DNA from 4 places in the Trichocoleus sp. FACHB-262 genome. Region 1 is predicted to be linked to each of the others. Evidence: predicted binding sites of a transcription regulator. Region 1 holds the regulator's gene; each other region holds the start of a gene.
What was found. The regulator NtcA, encoded in region 1, controls nitrogen genes in cyanobacteria. The targets are predictions, from matches to a motif close to TTTGTANNNNNNNNTACAAA.
Positions count from the first base shown of each region.

Region 2: a site for NtcA is predicted at 4,796-4,815, ahead of H6F68_RS01850 (ammonium transporter). Genes of this name have one in related genera too.
Region 3: a site for NtcA is predicted at 2,727-2,746, ahead of H6F68_RS01660 (P-II family nitrogen regulator). Genes of this name have one in related genera too.
Region 4: a site for NtcA is predicted at 3,601-3,620, ahead of H6F68_RS21105 (ChaB family protein). Genes of this name have one in related genera too.

Region 1 is NZ_JACJPK010000086.1:384,746-392,191, reverse strand. Features, by position in the region: gene H6F68_RS19325 (putative 2-dehydropantoate 2-reductase) at 1-472, shown strand, start outside; gene hisB (imidazoleglycerol-phosphate dehydratase HisB) at 439-1,116, opposite strand; gene fabI (enoyl-ACP reductase FabI) at 1,226-2,002, opposite strand; gene ntcA (global nitrogen regulator NtcA) at 2,386-3,057, shown strand; gene H6F68_RS19305 (DUF3084 domain-containing protein) at 3,320-4,939, shown strand; gene H6F68_RS19300 (pre-16S rRNA-processing nuclease YqgF) at 5,021-5,464, shown strand; gene H6F68_RS19295 (DUF3146 family protein) at 5,473-5,736, opposite strand; gene H6F68_RS19290 (hypothetical protein) at 5,746-6,135, opposite strand; gene pth (aminoacyl-tRNA hydrolase) at 6,246-6,884, opposite strand; gene H6F68_RS19280 (TatA/E family twin arginine-targeting protein translocase) at 6,938-7,258, opposite strand; gene psbH (photosystem II reaction center phosphoprotein PsbH) at 7,411-7,446, opposite strand, start outside.
Region 2 is NZ_JACJPK010000017.1:154,632-162,077, reverse strand. Features, by position in the region: gene H6F68_RS29265 (hypothetical protein) at 1-76, shown strand, start outside; gene H6F68_RS01865 (amino acid ABC transporter ATP-binding protein) at 98-856, shown strand; gene H6F68_RS01860 (4-hydroxy-3-methylbut-2-enyl diphosphate reductase) at 1,080-2,288, opposite strand; gene H6F68_RS29565 (GDSL-type esterase/lipase family protein) at 2,435-3,277, opposite strand; gene H6F68_RS01850 (ammonium transporter) at 3,347-4,750, opposite strand; gene H6F68_RS01845 (ammonium transporter) at 5,063-6,619, opposite strand; gene H6F68_RS01840 (MarR family winged helix-turn-helix transcriptional regulator) at 7,161-7,446, shown strand, end outside.
Region 3 is NZ_JACJPK010000017.1:107,635-115,080, forward strand. Features, by position in the region: gene H6F68_RS01645 (cytochrome c biogenesis protein) at 1-1,312, shown strand, start outside; gene queF (preQ(1) synthase) at 1,376-1,816, opposite strand; gene H6F68_RS01655 (hypothetical protein) at 1,995-2,579, shown strand; gene H6F68_RS01660 (P-II family nitrogen regulator) at 2,821-3,159, shown strand; gene rdgB (RdgB/HAM1 family non-canonical purine NTP pyrophosphatase) at 3,270-3,848, opposite strand; gene H6F68_RS01670 (phosphoglucomutase/phosphomannomutase family protein) at 3,917-5,371, opposite strand; gene H6F68_RS01675 (diguanylate cyclase) at 5,453-7,201, opposite strand.
Region 4 is NZ_JACJPK010000090.1:139,278-146,723, reverse strand. Features, by position in the region: gene H6F68_RS21135 (hypothetical protein) at 34-183, shown strand; gene H6F68_RS21130 (hypothetical protein) at 266-547, shown strand; gene H6F68_RS21125 (hypothetical protein) at 683-1,006, opposite strand; gene H6F68_RS21120 (response regulator) at 1,335-1,739, shown strand; gene H6F68_RS21115 (phospholipase D-like domain-containing protein) at 2,085-2,759, opposite strand; gene H6F68_RS21110 (hypothetical protein) at 2,835-3,044, opposite strand; gene H6F68_RS21105 (ChaB family protein) at 3,222-3,467, opposite strand; gene H6F68_RS21100 (cysteine desulfurase family protein) at 3,751-4,920, shown strand; gene H6F68_RS21095 (DUF1995 family protein) at 4,974-5,687, shown strand; gene H6F68_RS21090 (metallophosphoesterase family protein) at 5,873-6,631, shown strand; gene H6F68_RS21085 (M48 family metallopeptidase) at 6,688-7,446, opposite strand, start outside.

The sequences.
Region 1 (7,446 bases):
CATGTCTCAGATCGCCCAAGACTTTACCCAGGCAGGCATCTCGATCCACTTGGCGGCAGATCTGCTTCTAGCCCGCTGGCGCAAGCTGGTTTGGAATATTCCCTTCAACGGCTTATCTGTTGTACTCAACGCCACAACTGATGCGCTGATGGCCGATCGCTACACTTATGCTTTGGCAGAGCAATTGATGCGAGAAGTTGCCTTAGGAGCAAAAGTGCAAAGTCGCGCGATCGCTGATGATTTCATTCAAAAAATGCTGGATGACACGGTGAAGATGAAGCCCTACCGCACCAGCATGAAAATTGACTACGACGAAGGCAGACCTCTGGAAGTCGAGGCAATTTTTGGCAGCCCACTCCGAGCTGCCCAAGCCGCAGGAGTTCAACTCCCGCAAATTGCCATGCTCTACCAGCAATTGAAGTTTTTGAGCGATCAGAATTACAAAACGCCTTTGGAACTGGGAATAGTGTGAGCCCGACGGGGATCGGTTTCTGTGGCGATCCGCAAGGCACGAGCGAAAGCTTTGAAAGTAGCCTCAATAATATGGTGTGAGTTAATGCCATCTAACTGACGGATGTGCAGCGTCATCTGGCTGTGATTCACCACTGCCACAAAAAATTCTCGTACCAGTTGCGTGTCGTAAGTGCCGACTCGTTCGGTGGGGATTTGCAGGCCATAGCTAATGTGAGGCCGACCAGATAAATCTAGAGCTACCTGGATTAGAGCTTCGTCCAAGGGCGCGAGGAAATTGCCAAACCGGACAATGCCTTTGCGATCGCCTAACGCTTTAGCCAGAGCTTGACCCAGGGTAATGCCTACATCTTCGTTGGTGTGATGGTCATCAATTTCCAAGTCACCCGTCGCTCGCACCTCTAGGTCAAACAGCCCATGCGAAGCAATCTGATGCAACATGTGGTCGAGAAATGGAATACCTGTGGCGGCTACACAGCGACCCTGTCCATCCAAATTAATGGTGACATGCACATCTGTCTCACCCGTTTTGCGACTGACTGAGGCCACTCGTCCTGAAAATACGGGTTCTAATGATGCTCCGTTGGCCTGCTCGAAGGCTGTGCGGTGCTCTTGGGAAGACGCTTCATGAATGCTAGTCTGCATAGGCCCTACTCAATACTGGGAAGTAAAAACTGGGAAGTAGAAACAGGAAGTAAGAAACTTTGAGCCTGCACAGGCAGGCCAAACGACTGTAGTCACTGAATGGCAACCACTACATCCCCATGATCTCATAGCCAGAATCGACATAGAGGATTTGCCCTGTCATACCGCTGGACAAATCACTGCATAGGAACGCTGCCGTATTGCCAACTTCTAGTTGAGTCACAGTGCGGCGCAGGGGGGCCACTTCCTCCACATGATGAATCATGTCCAGAATTCCTCCAACCGCAGAGGAGGCGAGAGTTCTAATCGGGCCAGCAGAAATGCCATTGACTCGAATATTGTGGGGGCCCAGTTCTGCCGCCAAGTATTTAACGCTCATTTCCAAGCCCGCTTTGGCAATGCCCATAACGTTATAGTTGGGCACCACGCGCACCCCGCCCAAATAAGTCAAAGTGACAATGCTGCCGCCTTCTGTCATCAGGGGTTTAGCGGCACCACTGAGCTGAATCAACGAATAAGTGCTGATGTCTAAGGCTGTGGTAAATCCTGGCCGCGAGGTGTTGCTAAAGTGGCCAGATAAGTCATCTTTGTTGGCAAAGGCCAGACAGTGAACCAAGATATCTAGCTTGCCCCACTTCTCCTTCACAGTCTCAAAGGTGGACTGAATCTGCGCATCATCTTGCACATTGCAAGGCACAAACAAGCTGGGTTGTAGCGGTTCAACCAGTTCTGCTACTTTTTTTTCCATCTTGCCCCGCTCATCGGGCAGATAGGTAATCCCTAGGTTGGCACCCGCTTTATGGAGTTGTTGGGCAATTCCCCAAGCAATCGAGCGATTGTTAGCAATGCCTGTGACTAAGGCATTTTTTCCGGTCAGATCCAGCATGGCAATCTCTTCGTTAAGGGCAATTACGAGAATACTCAAAGATGGGGGCTTAAAGATATTGACATCGACTGTCGCTTGTAGGGTGATACGCTGCCTTGAGTCCTATCACAAGATATCTGTCTTTAGGGGGAGTAAGATAGGGTCTAAATAGGCCGCTGACAGCCAAGCTCCGTTCGTTTGTGGTCCTCGAAACAGCAGTTAAATTCTTCAGCCATTGGCGATCGCTGGCAGATTGTGTATCAAATAGAACAAAAAATGACTCTGGAGTAAGTTTAAGTGTTCTAAAGTCATCAATTGCTTACAGTTGGCTCACCTTCGTAAGGTTCATCTCCAGACGAGCGGCCCATGAAGGTTGGAGAAGGGCATCGAAAAGGTAAAAGGATATGGTAATGACGCAGGATAGGCCGTTAGCATCTGTGTTTCGTCAACTGGGAGGCGGAGCATTTCCTCCCGTGATCGAAACGTTTGATCGAGGCAAGACGATTTTCTTCCCCGGTGATCCAGCGGAGCGTGTCTACTTTTTGGTCCGAGGTGCGGTCAAACTGTCTCGCGTTTATGAAGCGGGCGAAGAAATCACCGTAGCCTTGCTGCGAGAAAATAGTGTCTTTGGGGTTCTCTCGCTGATTACGGGCAATCGTTCCGATCGCTTTTATCACGCAGTTGCTTTTACTCCGGCGGAATTGCTGTCGGTGCCCATTGAGCAAGTGGAAAAAGCCCTCAAGGATAACCCAGAGCTGTCGATGCTGATGTTGCAAGGGTTGTCTTCGCGCATCTTGCAAACGGAGATGATGATCGAAACCTTGGCCCACCGGGATATGGGATCACGCTTGGTCAGCTTCTTGCTCATCCTCTGTCGTGACTTTGGTGTTCCTGGCCCTGACGGGATCACGATTGACTTGAAATTGTCGCATCAGGCGATCGCAGAGGCGATTGGTTCCACACGGGTCACAGTCACGCGCCTACTGGGGGATCTGCGGCAGGAGAAGATGATTTCCATCCATAAGAAAAAAATTACGGTTCATAATCCCGTCGCCCTCAGTCAACAGTTCAGTTGATCTGCTATGGTTAACCTCTAGTAATAACAAGCGCTTACAGCGACTTGAATACAGCTCTCTGGCCGAGGAAGGTGCTTCATGGCACTCCTGCGAGGAAACAAAGAGAGCCGTGATGCTCTCCTGACGCTGAGGCAAGGCAGCAACTTTTGCTATCTGGGTCTGCTTGTTGTCGTCCTACAGGTGTGATGGCACACAAAACTTCCAGGGCATGAGATAGGCTGTATCTGAGTTGGGTGTGAGCCAAATGGCTTCCTGAGGGTAGATGACCAGCGGGTACATCTTAATTGTGGCAATCTTGGTGTTGGGGGGTGTGATCGCAACGGTGGGCGATCGCATCGGCACGCGCGTAGGCAAGGCTCGCCTCAGCTTGTTTAACTTGCGTCCCCGCAAAACCGCGGTCTTGGTGACGATTGTCACGGGTGGCATCATTTCTGCTTCTACACTCGCCATTTTGTTTGCTGTGAGTGATCAACTCCGGACTGGCGTTTTTGAATTGGGCAAAATTCAGAAAAACCTCTCTAGGGCGCGAGAAGACTTAGCAAAGACGAGATTTCAAAAAAACCAAGTTGAGCAAGAGCTGACCCAAGCCCGCGCTGAGCAAGTTTCGGCCCAACAACGGCTAGATCGGATTAATTTGTTTCTTAAGGCCGCGATCGCTAAGCAAGCGACGACAGAAACACAGCTAAATCGTACCCAAACCCAGCTAGGCCGAGTCGAGGCCGAAAGAGCCCGCACCGAAGCTCAACTCGACCAAACTCAGAGCCAACTGAGCCGCGCGGAAGCAGAAAAGGATCGGATTGAAGATGCCAAAGACCGCACCGAAGCAGAACTAAACCGAACTCAAACGCAACTAAGCACTGTTTCTCAGCAAGCAACGGGACTCCGCTCCGAGATCGACCGACTGGATAACGAGCGCCAAAACTTGATTAAAGAAACTAAAGATTTAGAGGTTCAACAAGCCAATCTAGAGAAAGCTGTCCAAACCTTGCAGCGGTACTACCAGTACTATCAAGCGCAATATGAAACCCTACGCCAAGGCAACGTCGCTCTCTTCCGAGGACAAGTGTTGTCAGCAGGCGTCGTGCGGATCGTTTCTCCCACAGGCGCTCAGCAAGCAGTAGACCAGTTACTGCGAGAAGCAAATCGTAACGCTATCAAGTTGACCCGTCCTGGTGCTGGTCAAGTCAGCGAACAGATTATTCAAATCACCAGACCGGAAGTAGAACAACTGGTTGACCAAATTGAAGATGGTCGCGATTACGTGATTAGAATTCTCTCAGCGGGTAACTATGTCCTAGGAGAAAAGAGCGTTCAGGTGGTGGCGAGCGCTACGTTCAACCAAGTGGCATTTCTGTCTGGTGATGTCATTGCTGCCGCTTCAGTTGATCCATCTATCCTAACTGAAGCCGACATTCAAAAGCGGATCGAACTGCTGCTAGCCGCCACGGAGTTTCGAGCCAGAGGTGCGGGGGTACTCACGGAAGGAGTACAGATCGCTGCAAATGGTCCCAGCGTCACGGCAATTTTGAGCTTTGCCGAGCAGTTGAAGCAGTATCGCCAGCCGCTCGATTTAAAGGTTGTAACCACGGGTGTGATCTACACAGCAGGCCCGCTGAAGGTGGAGTTGTTAGCGATTCAGAATGGCCAAGTGGTGCTGAGTACTAGTCGGGACATTCCTCAACCCAATCGTCCTCAACCCAACAGCAGTCCATCTCCTCAACCCAACAATGCCACTCCTAATCCAAACAATCCAAACAACAGCGTGACTCAAGAGGACGCTAATTTTGAGTTTCAACATTCAGACCCTTACCCTGGAAAAGCTCCCAATTCCAAGCCGTCAGATGTCTCTCCCAGCCCCTTCGTCAGTCCTGACGATTTGTAACGGTAGGTCGTTACAATAAAGCAGAGTAACGCTGACAAGTTGAACTGTTTCCCCGCTCTGCTGGCAAATGATTAGAATTTCATGGTCTTAAATCCTCCCCCCAATCCTGATCAGCCGATCATCTTAGGCTTCGATCCTGGTCGCCACAAATGTGGTTTAGCTGCGATGGGAGTAGACCGGACGCTACATTACCACCAAGTTATTGCAGCGGATGAGGTGGTAGCTACGATTCAACAGCTCCAAAAACAGCTACCCATCTCGATCGTAGTAATGGGGGATCAAACGACTGCGAAAACTTGGAAACAAAAGCTAAGTGATGATTTACCCGATCCGCTCCGGGTCGTCTTGGTAGACGAGCGTTACAGCAGCTTAGAAGCTCGCGATCGCTACTGGAAGATGTACCCCCCTAAAGGCTTGTATCGTTTGATCCCTCAAGGGATGCGAACCCCACCGCGATCGCTCGATGATATTGTGGCGATTCTATTGATTGAGCGTTACTTAGAACGCCTAGTCGCATCTGCTTAAACTTAAGCTTAGAGCTGGGCGCGAATCGTGAACGAGTAGTCACCACCCGGTTCTAGTTGATAGTCACATTTCTCTAAAAAGCGCCCTAGGGGTTCTTGGATCAAAGCTCTACCGAGAGAAGGCTGCACTAATAAGCTGCCTTGCTTAAAACACCACTGAAACTGCCACTCAAATTGATTGGCTCTGACTTCCCCCTCAATTTTGCCCTGATTCCACGACTGATGCGTGATCCGGACATGAGCAATGGTTTCAGGTAGACGGTTAGCACTCACAGTCTCTACTTATCTCACTACAGGCTTACTAGCCAACTGGGCCTCCGCTTCCAGCACCCACAATACCAAACCTTTCGCTACCTGAGTAAAGACAACCGCATTACCTTTGGTAAGCAAACGTCCAGCCGCCTTTTGAGCTGTTTCCAGTGAGGGAAAAAACCGAACATAACTATAAAAGCACCCTTGATAACAAATGGCGCTCATCGGATTAGGCATGTCAGGCAGCTGAATATGGCACCGTTTCACCAGCCTTTGATCTAAAATCGCTAGTGATGTAGCAGCGCTCTCAGCCATGAAGAGAGGATCGGAACTATCCAGCATAAAGGCTTCTCCTGCAATGGTGGCAAAACCAAAGACCTGATTTGATCTGCCTTTGGTACGAATTGAACTAACCCCCATCTGAGGCTAGTTCGACTTAGTGGGGCCATCCAGTAAATGCCAATGTACCGGAGTTCAGTTCATTCAGCCAACAGTTAAAACACAGATTCAGCGCCTAATACAGAAGTTGTTCAAACTTTGGTACTTACAACAGAACGACCGTTGTAGAGGCTCATGGCTTTTTCAAAGCCTTGCTTGAGACTTAGTTCTACAGCGTCTACGGTCATCTCTAAAACTTGAGTGATGACTTGTGCCTCGTTAGGCGCAAATCGACCTAAGACGTGAGACACGGCATCTTGAGTAGCTGTATTTTCGTCCTTGGGACTACCAATGCCAATTCGCAAACGAGGAAAATTCTGGGTACCTAAGTGAGCGATCGCTGACTTCATCCCATTTTGTCCACCTGCTGATCCAGACAGACGCAACCGGATTTTACCCACAGGCAAATCCATATCGTCATAGATCACCAGCACTGACTCTGGGGGCAGCTTATACCAATCCAACACAGCTCGAATCGACTGTCCCGAAAGATTCATGTAAGTCAGCGGCTTGAGCAAGCGAATTTTATTACCTTGCAAACCTGGCCCTTCGCCAATTACACCTTGGAACTTACGATTTTCCGATAGCGAAATGCGCCAGGTGCGAGCTAAGGCATCAATAGCAGCAAAACCAATATTATGGCGGGTTTGCTCATACTTAGCGCCCGGATTTCCTAACCCCACAATTAATTGCGGCACCACCAGTTTGGGTGTCGAAGCAGGCTCTGTCATTGGCTTTCAATTACTAATCTACAGGCAGTAAATCTTGACGCTAACAATTCAGGCTATCTCTTTACTTCGTCTGGAGAAACTGCTACCACGACCTCATCCGTCTCTGCTTGAGCGGTAGTTTCGGTAACAGCAGGAGAGAGCACAGGCTGAGACGGAGGTTCCAGCTTGGCCTCCATTGGCTCAGTGACAATTTGCTCTAGTCGTTCGGCTTCTCGCTTAAATTCATTTTCAAACTCCTTAGAGGCGTCTTGAAAACCGCGAATCGCCTTTCCTAAACTCCGACCGATTTCTGGCAGCTTCTTTGGCCCAAAAATTAGCAAAGCCAAAACCATAATCAGCGCCATCTCCGGTAGGCCGATGCCAAAAATATTCACGCAAGTTCCTCCTAGTCAAATCCCGGACGGCTCAGTTTCTCTCTGGAGCATTGCTCAGTTTGGCCTTCTTTCTAGTATAAAGCCAACAAAAAACCCGGTCGAAGCCGGGAACATCTAGATACTGAACTTTAAGCTCTAGGCATTCAATAGCCCTAGCCGCCTAAGCTTCTCCAGTCCACATCGACGTT
Region 2 (7,446 bases), on a different contig from region 1:
AGGCTGCGCCAATCAAGAGATTGCGTCAATCTTACAAGCTGAACCGCAGAGTGTCGCTAGAATCAGCATTAAATGATCTGTTCCTTCTTCTGGCCCTATGGACAGCACAACCCCAGCTATCTTGTTCGAGCAGGTAGAAAAAAGCTTTGGTGACTTGAGAGTTCTACAGGGAGTCAGCGGTGCCGTCCAGCCAGGAGAAGTCGTTGCCGTGATTGGCCCCTCTGGGTGTGGCAAAAGCACTCTACTCCGCTGCTTCAACCGTCTCGAAACCATCAATAGTGGGCGCTTACTCGTCAACGGCATGGATCTATCAGCACCCCGACTGAAAATGAACCAGTTACGCCACCTGCGATCGCAAGTCGGCATGGTCTTTCAACAATTCAACTTGTTCCCTCACCTCAGCGTCCTCGAAAACCTCACCCTCGCCCCTCAAAAAGCCCTCGGCAAATCCCGCACCGAGAGCGTAGAACTCGCCCAGACCTATTTAGCCAAAGTGGGTCTTGCCCACAAAGCCACCGCCTACCCTGACCAACTCTCCGGCGGCCAAAAACAGCGAGTCGCGATCGCCCGTAGCCTCTGCATGAACCCCAAGATCATGCTCTTCGACGAACCCACCAGCGCCCTTGACCCCGAGCTTGTCGGCGAAGTTCTCCAAGTTATGCAACAACTCGCCGAAGACGGCATGACCATGATCGTCGTCACCCACGAAATGCAATTCGCCCGCGAAGTCGCTCACCGCGTCCTCTTCCTCCACCAAGGCCAAATCGAAGAAACCGGACCCGCCCGCCAAGTATTAACGCAGCCTCAGAGCGATCGGTTGCGAGCCTTCTTGAGCCGAATGGGCAGGGGGGAGTGAAAGGATGAGGGATGAGGGATGAAAGGGAAAAGTGAGGGATGAAAGGGAAAAGTGAGGGATGAGGGGGTAGGGATGAAGGATGAAAAAGAAGTCAGGAGTCAGAAGAAAAACAGAAGAATCGAAATGCCCACAGTCAGATTCGTTTGGAGGGGGTCTGGGGGACGCAACCGTCCCTCAGCGGGAGTTTGAGGGCAGGTGCCCTCAAGTCTTGATTTTGCAATAACTAACCAACCGCAACAGATGCCTTCAGCGAAAAAATCCGCTCAATCACATCCTCCACCACCTTATCCGGCGTAGAAGCCCCCGAAGTCACCCCAATCACCAACGGCCCATCCGGTAGCCAACCCTCCGCCACCTCAATCTCCCGGTGTAAAGGCTTGTGCTCAATGCGATCGCGCGACAAAATCCGCTCTACACAATCAATGTGATAAGAAGGAATGCCCCGCTCCACCGCAATTTCTTGCAAATGAGTTGTATTCGATGAGTTGTAGCCACCGATGACCATCATCAGGTCTACCTGCTCATCCACCAGCTTAAACATGGCATCTTGACGCTCCTGAGTCGCGTCACAGATGGTATTGAAGCTGAGGAAATGCTGATTTAATTCCGCCGGGCCATACTTCTTCAGCATCGTATGCTCAAACAGCTTGCCGATCTGCTCAGTTTCGCCCTTGAGCATCGTCGTTTGGTTGGCAATACCAATCCGCTCCAAATCCTTGTCTGGATCAAAACCCTCCGAACAAGCCTTGCGGAACTTCGCTAAAAACTCCTCGCGATCGCCACCCTGCAAAATGTAATTGCAGACATACTCAGCCTCAGCCAAATTCAGCACGACCAAGTAAATTCCTGCAAACGAACTCGTCGCGATCGTCTCCTCATGGTTGTATTTGCCATGAATAATTGAGGTGTAGGTGCCCTTCTTGTGCTTCTCCACTGTGTTCCACACCTTCGACACCCAAGGGCAAGTCGTGTCTACAATGGTGCAACCGCGATCGTTTAACAACTGCATTTCCTGCACACTGGCCCCAAACGCAGGCAGAATTACCACATCGCCTTGCGCTACCCCAGAAAAATCTTTTTGCCCCTGGTTGACTTCAATAAACTCCACCTGCATTTCCCGCAGACGTTGGTTCACTGAAGGGTTATGAATAATTTCATTCGTAATCCAAATGCGCTCGGTGGGAAAGTGCTGGCGGGTTTCGTAAGCCATCGCTACGGCTCGCTCCACGCCCCAGCAAAAGCCAAAAGCCTCTGCCAGCCGAATCTTCACATCGCCGCGTTGTAGCGTGTAGTCGTTGTCTCGGATTTGCTGAATCAAACTGCTCTGATATTCCGACTCCAAGAGGTTTGCGACTTCGACTTCATGCCCGAACCCCTTGCGATGATAATTCTCAGAACTGTTGAGTGATCGTTTGAAGGCTTTAGTATCCATTCAGCTTTATCCCTGAAGTGATGGCGCTACACCGTTTTTAATTCCCCTTGATCATAGAACGCGGTGGGAAGGATGCAGGGGTGTTGAGGGGAAGTTCTTCGGAAGGAGGAGGGATGAAAAGGGGAGTTGGGAGTCAGAATATAGAGTTAGGGTTGGGCGGCTAGGGGTTCTAGTTCCATTTGGCGGAAGAGTTGGAGCGCCGATCGCCAGACTAAGTAACCTTGAGAACTTAAGTGCAAACCATCGGTCGTGAATTCAGACCGTAAATTGCCTTGAGCGTCTGTAAATAGTGGATGTAAGTCGAGAAAATGCACCCCATATTCCTCCGCGATCGCCTTTAGTTCCTGATTTAGCTCTCGAATGCGATCGTTGGAAATGGCTTTGAGTCGTTCTTTGCCTTGCCAGGTGGCGCGATCGCTTGCGTGCGGCAATATAGACTGTAAGACGATTTGGGCTTGGGGATGCACCTGTTGTAAGTCGTAAATAATCTGCCGCTGATTTTCGAGTAATTCGGCATCGCCAACCCCTCGAATCAGGTCATTAATCCCAATGAGAACAAAAATAGTTTCTGGTTGGGCTTCATCAAATAGCTCTAGACGGCGGAGTAGCCCCGCGGAGGTCTCTCCAGAAATACCTTGGTTGAGCCAGTTTTGCTGGGTTGGCAACAAATCGGGTGGAAACCAGAGGCTCAAAGAATCTCCAGCCAGAATATTTAGGTGCTTGGGGTGGTCTGCTGCTGCCGCATTAGCTTCTTGTTGCAAGAGAGCCAGCCATTGCTCATAGGTGAGTTGATGACGCGCTCCTAACTCTGGCGGTGCAGAAGCCGTGGGACGCGGTGGCTGGCTTTGGGTTGCAGCAGCACTAGCTTTCGCCAGTGACGGCAAGCGGTGGCCTCGAAGCAGCAGCAGCACAGTCAATAGCAGAAGGCTATTCGCTGCGAGTGACAACAAGGCCCAAGCAGGAACAATTTTTCGAGAGCGAGTAGGCACTGAAGCAAACTCAACGTCGTTTTGAATCAGATTGTAGTCGCAATCTGGTATTCGTCCAAAAAATTGGGACTACTCCCTGTTGTAGCTGAGTCCAGAGGCAAATTCTTGGCCGTAGCCTTCTTCCCCATGTTCGTTGACGTCCAAACCTTGGTCTTCCACTACAGGCTTAACCCGTAGATCCATGACCAAGCTGAGGAGTTTCAAGATTACAAAGGTACCAACTCCCGCAAAGATGTAGGTGACGACCACTCCCACAATCTGCTCCCATAACTGAACAGGATTGCCGAAGAACAAGCCATTGTCACCCAGTTCGTTAACGGCTTTAGTGGCAAAGAAGCCTGTCAGAATTGCTCCAATGGTGCCACCTAAACCGTGGATGGGGAAAGTGTCTAAAGAATCGTCGAACTGAAGCTTGGCGCGGAGGCTAACCGCGAAGAAGCAGCAAACAGCAGTAATGGAACCAATCAAAAGTGCGCCAATGGGAGTAACAAACCCTGCTGCTGGAGTTACACCGACTAAACCTGCCAAGAAACCACTAGCGATACCAATGGCAGTCGGTTTGCCACGGAGTAGCCATTCGATAATCACCCAAGTCAGTCCACCAGCGGCGCTAGACACCATCGTTGCCACAAAAGCGACCGTTGCTAAAGCACCAGCACCTAGGGCGCTACCCGCATTGAACCCAAACCAACCGAACCAAAGCAAACCAATGCCGAGTAGCACGTAGGGGACGTTGTGGGGGGCAGCGGGTTGGACAGGGTAAGTTTTCCGAGGACCGAGCACCCAAACCGCGACAAGCGCAGAGACACCAGAGCTGATGTGGACGACCGTGCCACCAGCGAAGTCAAGTGCTCCCATCGCACCAATCCAACCCTTACCCCAGACCCAGTGAGCGAGGGGCGAGTAGATCAGGGTAGACCACAGCGTCACGAACCAGAAGTAAGCTTTGAAGCTCATCCGCTCCACGATCGCACCAGAAATTAGAGCGGGCGTGATGATGGCAAACATCATCTGATAGGCCATGAAGAGTTGGTGCGGAATGGTTGTGGCATAGCCCACAGGGTCGGGGTCTGTGCCAACGCCGTTCAAAAATAGCCAATTCAGGCTACCAATGATGGGATTTGCTGTAAATGCAGGCTCAGCTCCAGGGGTGATGGAGGTAGGAGCAAAGGCAAGGCTGTAGCCCCAAAGGACCCAGGTGACGCCGACAACGCCCATGAGGATCAAGCTCATCATCATGGTATTGAGCACGTTGCGTGATCGCACCAATCCTCCGTAGAAGAAGGCTAAGCCTGGAGTCATCAATAATACTAATGCTGACGAAACGAGCACGAAGGCTGTGTCGCCTGTATCAATAGGATTTGCGTCCGCTTCCTGGGCTAGAGCCGTTCCCATTAAGGGACCACTCAGAAGCCATAGAGCGATCGATCCGATCATCAAACCTTTCTTCAACACTTGTGTTAGCCCTTCCACGTCAAGAGAAATGAATTTGATTGCACCAATTTTTGATGAGTCAGTTCTGTATCAAGGTATACAAAAATCTTCTGTGGCAAATAATTAGTGAAGAGTCAGTAGCAATTTATATCGTGGTGACAATTTACTCCTGACCGCCAAAAGCTGTCCACCTCTGTTTCTTGAAGATCGCGATCGCGGTACTTTTCATCAAGAGAACTCCATAGAAAAGAGCTGCTAAGGCTCACCTTTAGCAGCTCTAAGCTCTTGACAGAAGGTATAACTAAGCTGATTTAGCAACCGATAGGTTAGCTAAATTTAGAAAACTCAATCTCAGCGAATGGTGCTACCAGTCATGCCACCCGCATCTTTGAGGAATCCACTGTACGCTTCCATACCGTGCTCACCAATATCCAGACCCTTGAGTTCTTCTTCTGGCGAGACGCGAATGCCTAAGGTTGCCTTGAGAGCGAACCAGAAGATAGCGGAGAGAATTCCGATAGTCAAAGCAATAGCCGCGGTGCCTAAGAGTTGCAGGCCTAGTTGATTCAGCCCACCGCCCAGTAAGAAACCTGTGCTAGGACCAGCAGTGTAGAGGATATCTTGACCCACTTTGACGTTGGGACCAACGGCAAACAGACCGACGGCGATCGTGCCCCAAACGCCATTAACTAAGTGAACCGAGATTGCGCCTACAGGGTCATCAATTTTTAGACGGTCGATCCAGAGAACGGCAAATACAACCATCACTCCACCGATCGTGCCGATGATGGCAGAGGCCCAAACTGGAATAAAGGCGCAAGAGGCTGTGACCGCCACTAATCCTGCTAGGATGCCGTTGATCACCATTGAGAGATCAGGCTTGCCTAAGATGATCCAGGCGGTGATGGTCGCAGCCAAACCACCAAAGGCAGCAGCAAGATTGGTGGTCATGGCAATGTGACCGATTTGCCAAGTGATGCTCATGGTGGAGCCAGGGTTGAAGCCAAACCAGCCTAGCCAGAGAATTAAACAACCCAGAGTGGCGATCGCAATATTGTGTCCTGGCATGGCATTGGAACTGCCATCTTCGTTGTACTTGCCAATGCGGGGTCCCAAGATCGCCGCACCCAGCAGTGCAGCCCAACCACCCACAGCATGAACTACCGTTGAGCCTGCGAAGTCCCAGAAACCCAGGTCTGCAAGCCAGCCACCGCCCCAAATCCAGTGTCCCGTTAGGGGATAGGCAACTCCAACGAGCAACAAGCTGAAGATTAGAAAATCAACAAACTTGATTCGTTCTGCCACCGCACCGGAAACGATGGTCGCAGCAGTACCCGCAAAGGCAAGTTGGAAGAAGAACTTTGCCAACAGCGGGACACCTGCCCAGTTCAGTGAACCATAGGCTCCTTGGTAGGCATCCAGGGTCGCTGGGCTGTTGTCAACACCAGAGAGGAAAAAGACCCCATCAGTACCAATAAACTCGCTACCACCGCCAAACATCAAACCGAAGCCCGCGACCCAAAAAGCAATGGTAGACATAGCGAAAACGATTAAGTTTTTAGCCAAAACGTTAACCGCATTTTTCTGGCGACAGAAGCCAGTTTCTAGCATGCAGAAGCCAGCATTCATAAAGAACACCAGCATTGCGGCTACCATCACCCACATGGTGTCTAAGCCCACTTTTAAGTCAGACGTCGCCTTCGCTACATCTGTCAAGTTAGGAGCGGTTTGAGCGACACCCGCGTAGCCCCAAGCCAGCACGATGACGAGGGCTAAAGGAATGCAGGCTTGCCAGCTTGGTGAGAGCATTTTGGCGTACCAGTTGGGAGAAAACCACTTGGCCGCTTTTGGTAAGGACAGCTGTCTATGTCTGCCCCGCGACTTCTTGGTGAGCATTAGTTTTGACATTGCCAGTGAATGATTCCTTTGTGAACTAAGGCAGTGAACTCGCACAGAAAACTACAGCCTGACTGCAAGCAAAGCCACCCTCAACTTTGCTACGAGCAGACTGCTAGAAATAATCGACAATTGCGCCGCTCCGAGAGCCGAACGCCTAACTAGAAAGACTTAAAGATCTTGGTTAGCAAGTAAAAATGATTGCACCAATTTCAGGGCAGTTCGTTCTGTATCCCTTGTAACAATTTCGTACTTGGTTCACCTTTTGGGGTGGTTAATTTTGCAGTTAAGCTCTCTACAGGCGATCGCACTGATTCAGACTGCTTGTTTCACCTAGGCCAAAACTATAAATCCTGGGATTCGCTGAGACAGTTGACAAAATACCAGATTGTTAATACATTTGTACTAAGTGTTACCTCATCACTCCTTTAGGAGCTGGCCCCCAACGACCTCTGGGGGCTATTTTTTTAGAGATATGTGCTGCTGAATACTCAAAATAGAACTCACTCCATTAAAATAGTAAGCGTGCTAAGTAATGCCACTTGGAGCTGCAATGACCTCTTCCCCTGCCAAGCAAAAGTTACCTAAGGAATGGCAGGAAGTATTGGCTCCCCACGGCCTGGGCTATCGCATCAAATTACTCTCTCAGCTCTTGAGCCGTAAGTTTCAAGAACGCCTAGAACCTCTGGGACTGACTCCCTTTCACTGGGTGGTGCTGTGTTGTCTTTGGGAAGAAGATGGCTTGGCAACTTCCAGCATCAGCGAGAAACTGCAACAAGTGGGTGGAACTTTAACTGGCGTTCTAGACCGCATGGAAGAGCGAGGGCTAATCCGGCGAG
Region 3 (7,446 bases), on a different contig from region 1:
GGCCATTGTGCTGCTCTTAGCGATCGCGGTGGCGAGTATCTCCGGTACTGTAATTGAGCAAGGTCAATCGATCGCTTTTTATCAAGCGAACTATCCCGAAGACCCAGCTTTGTTTGGCTTTCTCTCTTGGAAAGTGCTGTTAGCGGTAGGGTTGGATCATGTCTACCGGACTTGGTGGTTTTTGGCGATCCTTATTTTGTTTGGGGGCAGTCTGACCGCTTGTACGTTTACTCGCCAATTTCCGGCGCTAAAAGCGGCACGACAATGGAAATTTTATGAGCAGCCCCGCCAGTTTCAAAAGTTAGCGCTCAGCGCGGAGTTGGAAATAGGCTCCTTAGAAGCTTTAGTTCCTCTTTTAGAAAGGCAACGCTACAAAGTTTTTCAAGAGGGAGAAAAGCTGTATGCCCGCAAAGGCTTAGTGGGACGCGTCGGGCCGATTGTGGTGCATGCCAGCATGTTACTGATCTTGGGGGGGGCTATTTGGGGAGCTATGACTGGCTTTATGGCTCAAGAAATGATTCCCAGTGGAGCCACGTTTAAGATTCAAAACATTGTGGATGCGGGGCCTTGGGCGGGGGCACAGGTGCCGAAAGATTGGTCAGTTCGGGTGAATCGTTTTTGGATTGACTATACGCCTGAGGGCGCGATTGATCAGTTTTATTCAGACTTGTCGGTGCTGGATAGTCAAGGACAGGAAATTAAGCGTAAGACGATTCATGTGAACGAGCCATTGCGGCACAAAGGCGTGACTTTGTATCAGGCGGATTGGGCGATCGCGGCTGCTCAAGTCCGACTCAACAAAAGTCCTGTGTTTCGCTTACCTATGGGACAGCTAGAAACAGGCGGTGCAGGCCGAATCTGGGGAACCTGGGTGCCTACTAAACCAGATCTAAGCGCTGGCGTGTCCCTTGTAGCTAAAGATTTACAAGGCATGCTGCTGATCTACGACATTCAAGGCAAGCTTGTTGCCACTGTACGTTCAGGGATGGCGGTCGATGTGAATGGCGTCACGCTGTCTGTGGTGGATTTAATTGGCAGTACAGGTTTGCAAATCAAGGCTGACCCAGGGATACCGGCGGTCTACGCTGGGTTTGGGCTCTTAATGTTGAGCGTCATGATGAGCTATGTCTCTCACTCGCAAGTTTGGGCTTTGCAGAAAGAGGGACGCTTCTATGTCGGTGGCAGAACTAATCGGGCGCAAGTTGCCTTTGAGCGGGAGTTGCTAGAAATTCTCGATCGCCTGAGTCAACCTACCTCTTCACCTGCTAAGCCTGCGATCGCTGCTGAAGCTCTTACGCCATCGGCCCGCTAGAAATTCGGGCATTGGTTGATATGCGGTAGGGGCAACCCTTGTGGTTGCCCTCATTGTCTAACTTTAATGATCCTTTTGGTGATGCACTTCCACTACGGTGTGGACATTACCGCGGGGATTAAAGTCACCTTTAACTCTGATCTCTAGAGGGTCAGCAGCGGCGACGAAATCATCCAAAATTTGGTTGATCGATTCTTCGTGGGAAACATAGCGATCGCGATAGCTATTGATGTACAGCTTCAGCGCTTTTAGCTCTACCACGCGCTGATCAGGTACATAGGTAATGTGAATCGTAGCGAAATCAGGATATCCCGAAAACGGACACTTACAGGTAAATTCTGGCAAGGTGATGCTGACATCATAACGTCGTCCCAGCCGAGGATTGGGAAAAGTGATCAGTTGTCCTTCAGCGATTTGCCGTTCTCCGTACTTCACCTGAGACGCAGATTCAGCGATCGCATCAGGCTCAAATACCATATTTGGAGAGGCTGGAGAGTGATTCATAGTCATGCAAAGACAAACGTTGACGAATGGATGGATCTGAGTTTGCGGGCTGAATTTGCAGATTTGTAGCGAATTCCTTGACGAATCGCTGTTAGATTGCTCTAATTTCATCTATTCTGGGGCATAGATCAATCGACTAATTGACCGATGCTGCCCTGTAGGATTTCAGCTCAACCCTATGACATCCCATCTCAATACTAAGCCACCAATGCGCAACGTTACGGCCTCTAGTTACACTGGGCAAGCTACAGCTAATGGTTATGCTCCCTCGGTGCCTATTTCGGTATACCGCGAGTTGGCTGCCGAGCTGCAAGCCACCCGCGCCATGCTCGATTCCCTCAACAATCAGAATCAAAATTTAGCTAAGCAAAATCAACAACTACGGACAGAAGTTGACAAAGTTGTTCAGTCCGCTTTGCAGTTACAAAAGGTAGCGGGTTCCCAGCAACCTCTCAGCCGCAGTGTTGTGGCTGAAGTAGCGTATGCAAGACCCGATATTGTGGTTGAGCCGAGTTATTTCACCCCTGAACCTGCTCGATCCATGCCCCGGAGTTTTAATCCTCGACCAGAGCCAGCCGAACCGACGGTGGTTTCAGAAAAGCTATTTACTGAGCAAGCAGAAACACGGCCTCGTCGTAGTCCCCAAGGGGAGCAATCACCTGAGTTAGGTGGTTTTTGGTTAGCAGCAGTTATCTTTCTGATTGTTGTCTCAGCCTTTGGGGCAGGCTTCTTGATTGTGCGTCCTTTTTTACCTAGCCGTTAAATAGATGTTGGTAGGCATGTATTGCAGCCGCTTCAATCCGCTTCAGAGATAAACAGGTCTGACTAAAGGATTAGTCAGACGATAAAATTTGTTGACAGCGTCAAGTCTTATAAAGTACAGCTAAGTACTGCGATGCCTGCCCAAGCAAATGTATTTTTTGATACAAAAGTCTGGGTTTGAGCGGTGATAGAAAGTGTCATGCTGGTCAATTGGTAGAAAAACGGTCTGAGGAGTTAAGCACTTGAAAAAAGTTGAAGCTATTATTCGGCCCTTTAAACTGGACGAAGTCAAAATTGCTTTAGTGAATGCTGGCATTGTTGGTATGACTGTCTCTGAAGTCCGAGGCTTTGGACGCCAGAAGGGTCAAACTGAGCGCTATCGCGGTTCCGAGTACACGGTTGAGTTTTTGCAAAAGCTCAAAGTGGAAATTGTGATTGAGGACGACCAGGTTGATATGGTGGTTGAGAAGATCATCACCGCTGCTCGAACGGGTGAAATTGGGGACGGCAAAATCTTTATTTCGCCAGTGGAACAAATCATCCGCATTCGGACTGGGGAAAAGAACCTCGAAGCAATCTGAGCACGGCTGGCAATCGGTTTCCTCAGGGCATTAAAGTTTAAGGTTCACCTCAGAAGGTGAACCTTATTTTTGTCTATAACATTTAGAAGCAGCCTATTGCTTTGGGCAACTCAGTCTGCTTTCAGCGATCGCAATTTTGGCATTAAAGCCGCGATGGCTTGACCTCGATGGCTCAGCGATCGCTTCACCTCTGGGGTCATTTCCGCAAAGGTGAGGTGCTTTTCTGGCACGTAGAATACCGGATCATAGCCAAATCCACCCGTACCGCGAGGAGCATGCAGAATTTCTCCCCGACAAACTCCTTCTGATTGCAGGGCGATCGAACCATCTGGGCGAGCGACGACGACGACACAGACAAACTGAGCTTGGCGATTGAGTTCACTGCCGAGTTCAATCAGCAACCGTTCTATTCGCTCTGAGTCGGTTTTGCCATAGCGGGCGGAGTAAACGCCGGGTGCACCTTCTAGGGCTTCTACTTCTAAACCGGAGTCATCCGCGATCGCCCATTCTCCCGTGGCCTGAGCAATTTGCGCTGCTTTCAGAGAAGCGTTGGCGAGAAAGGTGTCCCCAGTTTCTTCCACGTCGAGTTCGGCTGGTTTAAGCTGCAAATCCCAATTGGAACCAGCCAGATATTCTTGCATTTCCCGCAGCTTGCCAGGATTGCCAGTAGCAACAATCAGGGGTCTCATGATAATAAGTCAGGCAGAAACAACAATTCTCCCCTTCCCTAATAGGGAAGGGGTTGGGGGTTAGGTCATTAAAAGGAGTTGGCCCAGTTCTTAGCCCAAGCAAGAGTTTCATGAACTTGGGTGAGGGTTGCGGCTTCGCAGTAGAGGCGGAGCACAGGTTCGGTGCCGCTAAAGCGAATCATGAGCCACCGCTGATCAGGTAAACGAAATTTGTAGCCGTCGGCAGTATTGCAATCAATCACGGCTTGTCCGGCAATTTCAGTCAAGGGATGATTTTGTAGCTGCTCTAGCAACTGTGATCGCACAGCCATACTCGCCAAGGGCAGATCAATGCGATCGTAAGCAGAGATGAAGTTAGTTTTTTCCTGTAACTGGCGGTAAAAATCTGCCAAATCCAACCCAGACTGAGCGATCGCCTCTAGAACGTACAGAGCAGAGAGGAGGGCATCTCGTTCGGGGATGTGATGTCCATAGCCGATACCACCCGATTCTTCGCCGCCCAGCAACACTTGTGCTTCCATCATGCGGTCGGCAATGTATTTGTAGCCCACCGCTGTTTCAAATACAGGTAGGTTGTACAGAGCCGCTACTTTGGGGATGAGGTCGGAGCCGCTGACTGTTTTGACGATTTCACCTTTGAAGCCCCGACGAGCAGTCAGATGATCAATCAAAATCGGAATCAGCACTTGAGAGCTAAGGAAGTTGCCTTGGCCATCAACCGCAGCAATGCGATCGCTATCTCCATCAAAAACCAATCCAACCGCCAGATTGGAATTAGCAGCTCGGTGGGTTTTGATTTGTTGAAAAAGCTTGTCGAGGTAGCGAGGTAATGGTTCGGGTGCGCCGCCTTCAAAGAGTGGATCGCGATCGCTGTTGAGTTCGTGAATCGGCATGCCTAAAATCTGGGCCAAGCCACCCGCTGCGGCTCCATGCATCACGTCCGCAAAAACAGCTAGGTTGCCTTGGGCGATCGCATTTTGAATCAGAGCAATATCGACTTTTTGGCGAATCGCTTCGCAGTAGCTCGGCCAAGGATCAAAGCTTTGGATGGTGCCAGGCGAATTAGTAGTTGCAGCGGGTGGCGTTGCTAGCAAGGCTTCAATTTGCTTGGTGACTTCTGGAGATACTGAGCCTCCAAACGCTCCTTTAACTTTTAAGCCAGAGTAGCTACCCGGATTATGGCTGGCTGTAATTACCAAGGCTCCCAAAGCATTTTCTTGCTTGGCGGCCCAACTAAAGGCAGGTGTAGGTGCGTAGGTACTGGTTAGCAAGACATCGAAGCCTGCGGCTTGCACTGCTTCGGCAGTCGTACGGGCAAACTCTTCCGATAAGAAGCGGCGATCGTGCCCGACAATAATCGTGCGGCTACCTGTCGCCCCATACACTTGAGCCAGAACTTGAGCGGCAATCGGTGCCACCAACGCCAAACGCTCAAATGTAAAGTCTGCGGCAATTACACCTCGCCAACCATCTGTACCAAATTTGATTGAGTCGGTTGCTGGCACAGAGGAAGGGTGAACCATGCTCAAATTCGCCTCCAAAGACACTCTCGCGATCGCTGTTTCTTTAAACTGCTCAACTCTAGCATTTGCACTTACGGATGTCTAAAGCACGATGGCGCGATCGCGACCTTGACGCTTCGCCTCATACAAAGCTCGGTCAGCTCGCTGTACCGTATCCCAGGCATCTTGATCGCTAGTGGGGTCTTGCTGAGCCACGCCAAAACTAGCACTAATTTCCAACGGTCCAATCGTGGTCTCGAAAGCAGTAGAGCGAATCGCCAGCCGCAACCGCTCAGCGACTTCAAAGGCTCTGTCTAGCGTCACATCCATTAGCAGAATGACAAACTCTTCACCACCGTACCGATAAGCGGATGTGCCAAACCGTAGCTGTTTTTGCAGTCGTTGGGCCAAGCTGTACAACACCTCATCCCCCACTAAGTGGCCATAAGAGTCGTTGATCAGCTTGAAGTAGTCGATATCACACACAATCACACTGAAGGGCGGCTGCAAGTTCCACTGGGCAGGAGCGCTGAGTTGAGCCAGCTCCCGCTCTAGCGATCGCCGATTTAGCAATTGCGTCAATTCATCATGAATAACTTCCAGTTGTAAGGAATTATTTTGCAAGCGTAGAGTTTCTTGCTTGAACCAAAGGCTTTGATAGTGCTGGGCATTGGTCAAAGCTACCGCAGCTTGGTCTGCGACCTGCCGAATCGTCTGGAGTTCATCTAGCTCGTAAACTCTTTCCTTTTCGTAAGACAACAGCAGGACTGCGCCAAAAAACTCATCTTGGACGAACAACGGCACAATTAAAGCGGCAAAAGCTTGAATTTCACGCAACCAATTTAATAGCGGGTCAGACTCCTGTTGGCTCAGTTCTAACTCCAGATAGGAAGCCGCACCCTGGAGAAACATCTCAACTGTGTCCTGCCAGAGATCACGGGCGATATGGCGATTCTCTAGCGGCTGAAAGCAGCGCTCTGGATGGTCCCAAGCAGCCAAGATATGGACTGGATCGCCTCGCAGATCTACTAAAATGCAGCGATCGCTGTTCAACCCTTGGCCCAACTCCGCCACAATGCATTCCACAATTTCATTGGGGTTGAGGCTGGAGTTCAGCAACCGCACAATTCGACCCACTAGGGCCGCCTGTTGCCGCGATTGTTCGAGACGTTCCCGCCAGTGCAGCGCATTCAGCGCCAATACTACCTGGCTGCAAATTACTTCTAGCGTTTCAACTTCCTCGACCATCCAAGCCTGAGCGGCTGCAACTGTAGGCTGAGGCGTAGGTACTTTAGGGTTAAAGTAAGAGCGCAGAAATGGCTTACGCCTTGTCTCTAGAGCGGGTAAATGTGTAGCAGCTTGCGGTAAGTGGCGCTGCAATTGCAGGACAAAGCGGAGGCGATCGCCATTCCAAGCAGGCACAATCAAGCTTTCCCCAAACAGTCTAGCGGCATGTGAGAGGTGCTGCTGGTCTAACAACCATTGAGGTGACTTTGACAGATAGCAAATCTGAATTTTCGACTCCTGGGCTGGCGGAGCAGTTAAAATCAGTCCGGGAGTCTCGGCTAGAGTGGGAATTAAGCTCAGCTCCTGTTTCAGGCTTTGCAAAGCTCGATCCGTGCCATAAACTTGAATGCCCTCAGCCACTTCAGGGTCAAACCCCGTCCAGAGTAGGCACTCAACTTGATGCTCAGCGGCGATCGCTTCTACAATCTGTTGTAATAGGGAGTTTGCTGAGGCGAGATTAATGACTGCTGCTTCTACCAAAGGGTAGATGGATTTCCAATTAGGCTGCCTGAATCTTGATTGAAGCATTTGAGGATCACTAACTTGTACCGTTGCAGCACCCATAAACTTCTATCTTAAGAACTGGAACTCGTTCTTAGGAACTAGCTTAAGGATTGGAATATCTAAAAAAAATTCTTGATTAAAGCCTAAAAAGTAATTACTTTTAGATCCTTATAAATTCCCAAAACTTAAGCAAAAGCGATAGAATTTTTTCCATAGGGCAGACTCTTTAGCTTTCCGGTTATCCCATTTAGCGATTGGTTTTAGATCTCGGGTGCGTCTAATTTGCCGATGAACTAGCTAGACTG
Region 4 (7,446 bases), on a different contig from region 1:
TTATACCTATTGTATGTTTAGAACACAATATTGATGCTTTGTTCCCTCAACCGAGTGGGTGAGTTATTCCATTGGGGCGGGTTGGGGCAATGGTGTCACAACTACTTGACACACTACGAGAAGCTGAAGCTATTCCTAGAGGCGAGAGAAGCTGCTCAGACTAGGGGCATAGAGCTTTTGTAGCCACTCTCCCTCCGTACAGACGTATACCTATCATTCTTGACTTATCACAAAAGATGATGGTCTACAGTTCTATTGATCCGCCATGTTGCCTTTAGTTTTGTCCCATGAGCTAGTACATCCGTTTAAGTTTTGGCATCGCAACGAGATTTGTGAGGGTATGTACTCCGGTGCCGAGCTGTACCGCCTCTGCACGACACACCAGGCTGAAGATAGACAGAAAGCTTTTTGCTTAGCCCTCAGTTTGTCGGAACACGGTGCTCAAGTTTGCATTACTGCCATGAGAAATGAGTACAAAGTGTGGGTAGGACTAAGAAATTTGCCTACGGCTGCACTAACTCCCTTAGAGAAGGCGATCACAGCTTAAGCTTTGGTCGTGAGATCGCCACAAACGCAATGCACTGCTCACAGCGTGAAATGCTGTCCTAACTTAATCTGTGATTTAGGCTACCTAAGCGGATTCAAGCTGAAGCATTTTAGGTCAGCCAAAGCACTGATCACTTCACTGGTTTGTGGTCCGAGTTGAGGATTCATTCTCCTTTCGTCGGTTTGCCCTTTGGTAATCTTCCAAAGTCACCTCGTTCAGGTTCGCACCATGCTGAGCCATAACCCGCTTAAACTGCTCCCAGTGCTTCCGTTTCTCAAACCACTCCTGGCAAACCTCTTCAACCAGGGCTGTGTCACTACTGCTTAGCTTTTCGTTGGGAATATTTAAGGCCAAAATTCTAGCAACCTTGATTGCTTTTTCAAACTCGATTCCCCACTTAATGAGTTCAGTGCGGAAGAGCTGTTCTTGTTTTTGGGTGGGTGAGAACTTTTCTTCCACAAGGGCTCCGCATTAGTAATCTATCTATTAAAGTAACTTTAGATACATATAAAGGCCAACCACAGACGGTGTTTCTGGAAGTACTGTGACTGGATGCAAACAGACCTAAAGTACATAGAAAAAGCACCCCTAGAAGTGCTGCTCTAGAGGTGACTACTGTGCCCTGTAAAACTTGAGGCTGCGATTCTGTATAGGAAATTAGCGTAGTACTTTTATAATTTCTTAAAGTTTATGCTTCTATCCACTACTAGAAATCTGCTGAAAGGCTGAGTATCAATGCTTAAATACATTGAAGCAAACGTAAGGCACCTGTCTATAGGGGGAAAGTATGAGTCCGCTGGCTTTACCGCCGGGGCAGCGAATACTTGTGGTTGATGATGATATTGATACTCTTTTCTTGCTGGCTTTCACGCTAGAAGAATGTGGAGCAAAGGTCGCTGCGGCACCGTCAGTTTCAGAGGCCATCGAGCTATTTAAGGAGTTGCACCCTACCCTGCTAATCAGTGACATTGGCCTCCCTTTTGAGGATGGCTTCTCACTCATTCGAGAATTACGCACATTGGAGGCAGAGCTAGGATGGCAGGTGCCAGCTATTGCTTTGACAGGTTATGCAAGCAAAGAAGCGCGGGAGCGAGCGCTAGAACTGGGCTTTCAGCAATACCTCACGAAGCCGCTCCTACCGGATGCATTGATAGAAGTCATCGTTCAGGTTCTAGGGCAGTCCGATAGGTAATGAGTTGCTGAGGCGGGAAATAAGCGGGTAAATCCCCCCATAGACAGAAATGTTGTCTTCGCGGAAGATAAGAAGTATAAAAGCCGTCAGCTAGCATTTAGTACCCGAAGCGCATATTAAAACCGTTGGCTGGCATTTAATATTCAAAGACAAGCCTCGATCTAGGGATCGGGGCTTTGTTTTTGTAATGTTTTAGTTACTTAAATACTCACTGCTCTTTAATTCAATTTGCCCAAGTGAAGTCAGTGTCGCTTAATCTGCTGATTACGCAAGCCCCTCACTTCCTGACCCAACCAAGCTACTTTGTGGAAACATTAACAAAGTGAAACCCTTACCCAGCAAGCATTACAGCGATTCCGCTAAAGATAAGCGGCCACTAGTAGTGAAATTGGCCGAAGTGATGATTAGGCGTTGTCCATCCACTACGACAAACTTATGGTGCATTAAGTCACTGCCAGCAGAGCCGTTGGCGGTATCATCAATCCAAGGCACCTGCGCTTGCCGCAGCATGACTAAAGTGTCGCCTTGATTAATTTCTTCTGGGGTGAGTTTGCCGTCCTGGTCGAGGTCTGCGAGTTTTTGGTATTCCTCATAGCGGCTGCGCTCTCGTTCGGGTAGCTTAGCCAATTCAGCTTCGGTGATCGCGCTCCAAGGTTGGCTATAGGTGTTTTCTAGAATCAGCCGTACCTTTACGCCTGCTTTTTGGCGATCGATCAAGGCTTGGACAATCTTGGGCAACCGCAGCTCTTGAACGGCAACATCTACGGTAGATTGCGCTGAGGCGATCGCGTCAATAATTTGCTGCTCTAGATTATCGCCAGGGCGAGTTTGTTGGCGGTAAGGCTCAGTGTATTTGGCAGCAGGTTCGTGATTGAAGTAAGCCTGAACTAACGGATCTTGGGGCAGTGGTGCAGGTGCAGATTGCTGTGGCTGAGACTGCACTTGTTGGCAAGCAGTTAGGCTCAAAATCAGCAGTAGACTGAGGCAAAAACGCGATCGCAGGGAAACCGGAAAAAGCAAGATAACGCTCCTGACGGCAATGAGGGATGCATGTCTAGAGGTTGCCCTAGCCCATAGCATCATTACCATTAGCCGCTAATGAGGTTTCTTCGCGGCTTCCTGTAACGTCATAATGGCCTCTTCCAGCTCACTAGTGACTCGTTCGTGATTGCCCGCGTTCAGCCAGCGCACTGCTTCATAAAGCTGAAAAATTGCTTTAACGGTAGAGTCTTGTCTCCGCTCCATGTCTTCCAGTTTCAGGAGCAAATTCTGTACACGGATTTCTAGGATCGCGTCGGTTTCCATTATCTCGGCTCCACCTGCAACTTGAGTGGTAATGTCTCGAAATCAATCGTCTTAGTCTCAGACAAGAATCAAAAATAACCCCAACACTTTTTGTGAGGGGTTAAGGTAAGCTGGGATGCTGGAATGAGTTTAACTACGCTTTTTGTAGTCACTCCAGAGCCGCAATTGCCACACTTTTTAGTTACCGCTGACGACCGTTGACTTGTATCTGTGTTCGTCCTCGGGCTTGCGCTGCCACTTACCGTCGCTGCCTTGAATGTAATCATGCTTGACTGTGGTCCAAGCGACATTCATCGCTCCCTCTTGAGACAGACCATCAGACTGAGCACTTCGCATTGCAGCTTGGAAGATCTTTTGGGCTGATTCGGGGAGTTGCTGAGCTTCTTGAGGTAGGTTTTGCTCTTGCTGTTGTTCTGGTGCCATTTGCTTAATAAGCTCCGTTTCATACTGAGACTTGCGATCATCCTATGCAGCAATAGTTGGAAGTTCCTCAGCCTAGAAGCGAATTAGATACGCTGGTTCGTTCTACCCCAAGGGTCAGCTAACTTTAATTCTTTCTGTCGTTAGGGATACAATTAATTGCTTCAAAGGGCTCCCAATCCTAAACCAAAGGCGGGACATCTTGACTGAATCGGTACGCTTGGGATTGAAAGGTATGCTGGAAGAAAACAATGCCTTAATTTAAAGCTTTAGAACGCGACTACTCATGCAAATCTATCTGGATTACAGTGCGACAACTCCCCCTCGTGCGGAAGCGATCGCTGCCATGCAGCAGGCTTTGACGGCGCAGTGGGGCAATCCTTCCAGCTTGCATGAGTGGGGCAGTCGGGCCGCAACGTTGGTAGAACGGGCTCGCCTTCAGGTGGCTAGCTTGCTCAACGCTCCGCCTGAAGCGATCGTGTTTACGTCGGGCGGCACCGAATCTGATAATTTGGCGATTCTGGGAGTGGCGCGGCAGTACACCACGCCCCAACATGTGATTATTTCTAGCGTGGAGCACTCGGCGATCGCCGAGCCTGTGCGTTTGCTGGAGCAGTGGGGATGGGAAGTAACTCGCTTACCTGTGGATGCTCAGGGGCGGGTGAATCCTCAGGATTTACGCCATGCCTTGCAAAGTAATACGGTTTTAGTTTCAGTGATCCACGGGCAGAGCGAAATTGGTACCTTGCAGCCCATCCAGGTGCTCAGTGAAATTGCTCATAATCATGGTGCATTGTTTCATACTGATGCCGTGCAGGTCGCAGGCCGTTTGCAGCTAGATGTGCAGCAGCTTCCGGTAGATTTGCTCTCGTTGTCCAGCCACAAGCTGTATGGACCGCAAGGATCTGGGGCTTTGTATGTGCGACCTGGAGTGGAGTTGGTGCCGCTGATCGGTGGTGGTGGGCAAGAGTTTAAGCTGCGTTCTGGGACTCAGGCCGTACCTGCGATTGCAGGGTTTGGCATAGCGGCAGAACTGGCGATCGCGGAACTAGCGACCGAAACCCCCCGCTTGATGCGGCTGCGCGATCGCTTGTTTGATCAATTACTAGCGATTCCAGGCGTAACTGTCACGGGCGATCGCTGGAACCGCTTACCGCACCATGTCAGCGTTTGTCTCCAGGCTACCGATGGCGAAACCTTAAATGGCAAAACCTTGGTGCGCCAAATGAATCTGGCGGGGATTGCGATTAGTGCGGGTTCTGCCTGTCATAGTGGCAAAACAACTCCCAGTCCGATTTTGTTGGCAATGGGATATAGCGATCGCTTGGCGAAAGGTGGTATTCGCTTCACCTTAGGCCGAGATACTACAGTCGCAGATATTGATTGGACAGCCACCGTATTCCAGCAGGTTCTAGAGCGACTCATGCCCGTACAATTAGTAGGGAGCCGCTCCTAGCAAGCTAGTGATCTTCCTCGGCACCCATAAGCCCTCAAGCATCTGACTGAACAATGGCTGAACTTCCCAAAAACCTTGAAGACGCGATCGAGCAAGCCAAAACTGCAACCCAGGCAGCGCTAGACGCTGGTGTTTGCCGGATACAGGTAGAACTCAATTTCCCTGAACTCAAACCTATGCCGATCGCCGAGCAGTTTTTGAGTATTTTTGAAGATTTGGGAGCCAACTTCAAAGTTTTTTTCCCCGATGCTGGTGCGGCGGCTCTGGCACGGCGGGACTGGGGGGAAAAGCCTTTTGAGATTCGAGGGATTGGTGAACTGAAGGGCAAGATGCTACCAGAAGACCAAGCCTTTCTCATGGTCGCCCCAACTTCTGTAGAAGTGGCTGAGGTGCAAAAAATGGCTGATGAAGCCAGAGAACGCCCCTTTGTTCTCTTAAATCCGGTTCTGGAAGACATTGCCACCGTTGGCTTAGGCTATGCTGGGCGGCAGCTACGCACTCGGTTTCTTAGCACCTTCGAGGTTTGTTATTATCTTCGCCCTTTGGAAAATGGAGCCTTGCTGCGTTGCTATCCCGGCCCTTGGCAGGTTTGGCTAGAATTAGAGGACGACTATAAACTAATTGCCGAAGTTGCCACCAAGCCCGCTGGCGACGAAATCGACCGAATTTTAGCCCAATCTACTGGAAATCCTGAAGATCCTACCCCAGCTCCTAAAACAGGCTTTATGACAGAACTTCAGCGTTTTCTCAGAGCCTTAACCCAGTAACGCTGGCTTTAGGAGAGGTACCATTGGATACAATTACGGTGCGATCGCCAAGGTGAGTCAGGGCATACTATAAGAAGAGTTCAGTGCTTCCCATAGCTCCTCTTTTGCAATCTCAATTTATTGCAAATTGCAGCTATTTAGGCTAGCTCTGAAGCCTTGCTCAAGTTTTTGCATGAGAGGACCGGATGAGCGAATCTACCCGCCGTCGCATTTTCATCGGGGATGTGCATGGTCATTATGATGGCTTGATGATTTTGCTGGAGGCGATCGCTCCTGATGGGGACGACCAAGTTTATTTCCTGGGCGACCTGATTGACCGAGGCCCTCGCAGCGCCCAAGTAGTTGACTTTGTTCAGAAAAGTAACTTCCACTGCTTGCTCGGAAATCATGAGCAACTGATGATTGATGCTTTTCCGAAGGGCCGAGCTTTTGGCCCAGGCTTGCAAGCTTGGCTATATAGCGGTGGCCAAGCGACGGTAGCCAGCTATAAGAATATGGACTTGTTGGCCGAGCACTTGGAATGGATCAAGACGCTACCGATGTATATGGACTTGGGAGATGTTTGGTTGGTGCATGCAGGCGTGCATCCAGAGATGTCCATTGAAGACCAAAGCTCTCATGAATTTTGTTGGATTCGAGAAGAATTTCACAGCATTGCCAAGCCTTATTTCCCAAACAAATTGATTGTGACGGGGCATACAATCACTTTCACGTTGCCAGGAGTATCACCTGGGGAAGTGGCTCAGGGAAAAGGATGGCTGGATATTGATACGGGAGCCTATCACCAAAAGAGCGGCTGGCTTACCGGAGTAGATATTACCAATCGTCGGGTTTATCAGGTCAATGTTTGGCACCAAGAAGTCCGAACCTTGCCTTTAGATGAAGCGATCGCTCAAGTGGAGCCTTCCCAAATTATTGCTCGCCACCAAATGCTTCGCTCTTAGGAATTGCGTTGAGACGTGACCCTAGCCCCTTCCCTAGGAGGGAAGGGGAGACAAATTCAAGAACGACTTAGCAAAGGCTGAATCTTGGCTTTGTATGCTGCACTATCTAAGCCATTTCCAGGGTTAGTATTGCTGCTGCTAGTACTGGTGGAGTTGATACTGCGCTTGAGCGCCTCAATGCGGTCTTTGGTGTTAGGGTGAGTGCTCAGGAATGTAGGAAGTGAGCCGCCTTTAAGCAGCTTCTCCATAAAGGCAACCATTGCTGATGGGGCATAACCTGCTTTGCTTAAAATTCGTAGGCCTCTTTCGTCAGCTTCAAACTCATCCTGGCGACTATTGGGGCGTCTGAGGGCCAGTTCTACACCGATCCCCGCTAAGGTACTGCGATCGAGCCCTGCTGCTGTAGCCACACCACGGGCGATCGCCGTTTGGCGCATTTGCTGTAAGAGATGACGGCCTTCCACATGACCCGTTTCATGGCCTAAGACGCTCGCCAGTTGAGCTTCATTATCGGCAATTTTCATCAAACCTGTGGTGACATAGACGTAACCACCTGCTGTGGCAAAGGCGTTGACGCGGTTATCTTCTACCACTTGAAATGTGTAGGGGATACGGGGGCGATCGCTTTTAGCCGCCAGTTGCTGACCAATTTGGTCAACATACTCATTGATGGAGCGGTTACGGTATAGCCGAAATTCACTGTTTATAAGTTGCTGATTGATTTGACGACCGATCGCTACTTCTTCGCGATCAGATACTTTCGAGAGTTGAATAATTTGTACTCCCCGGAAGATCAAGTCAGCCCAAGGTAAGGC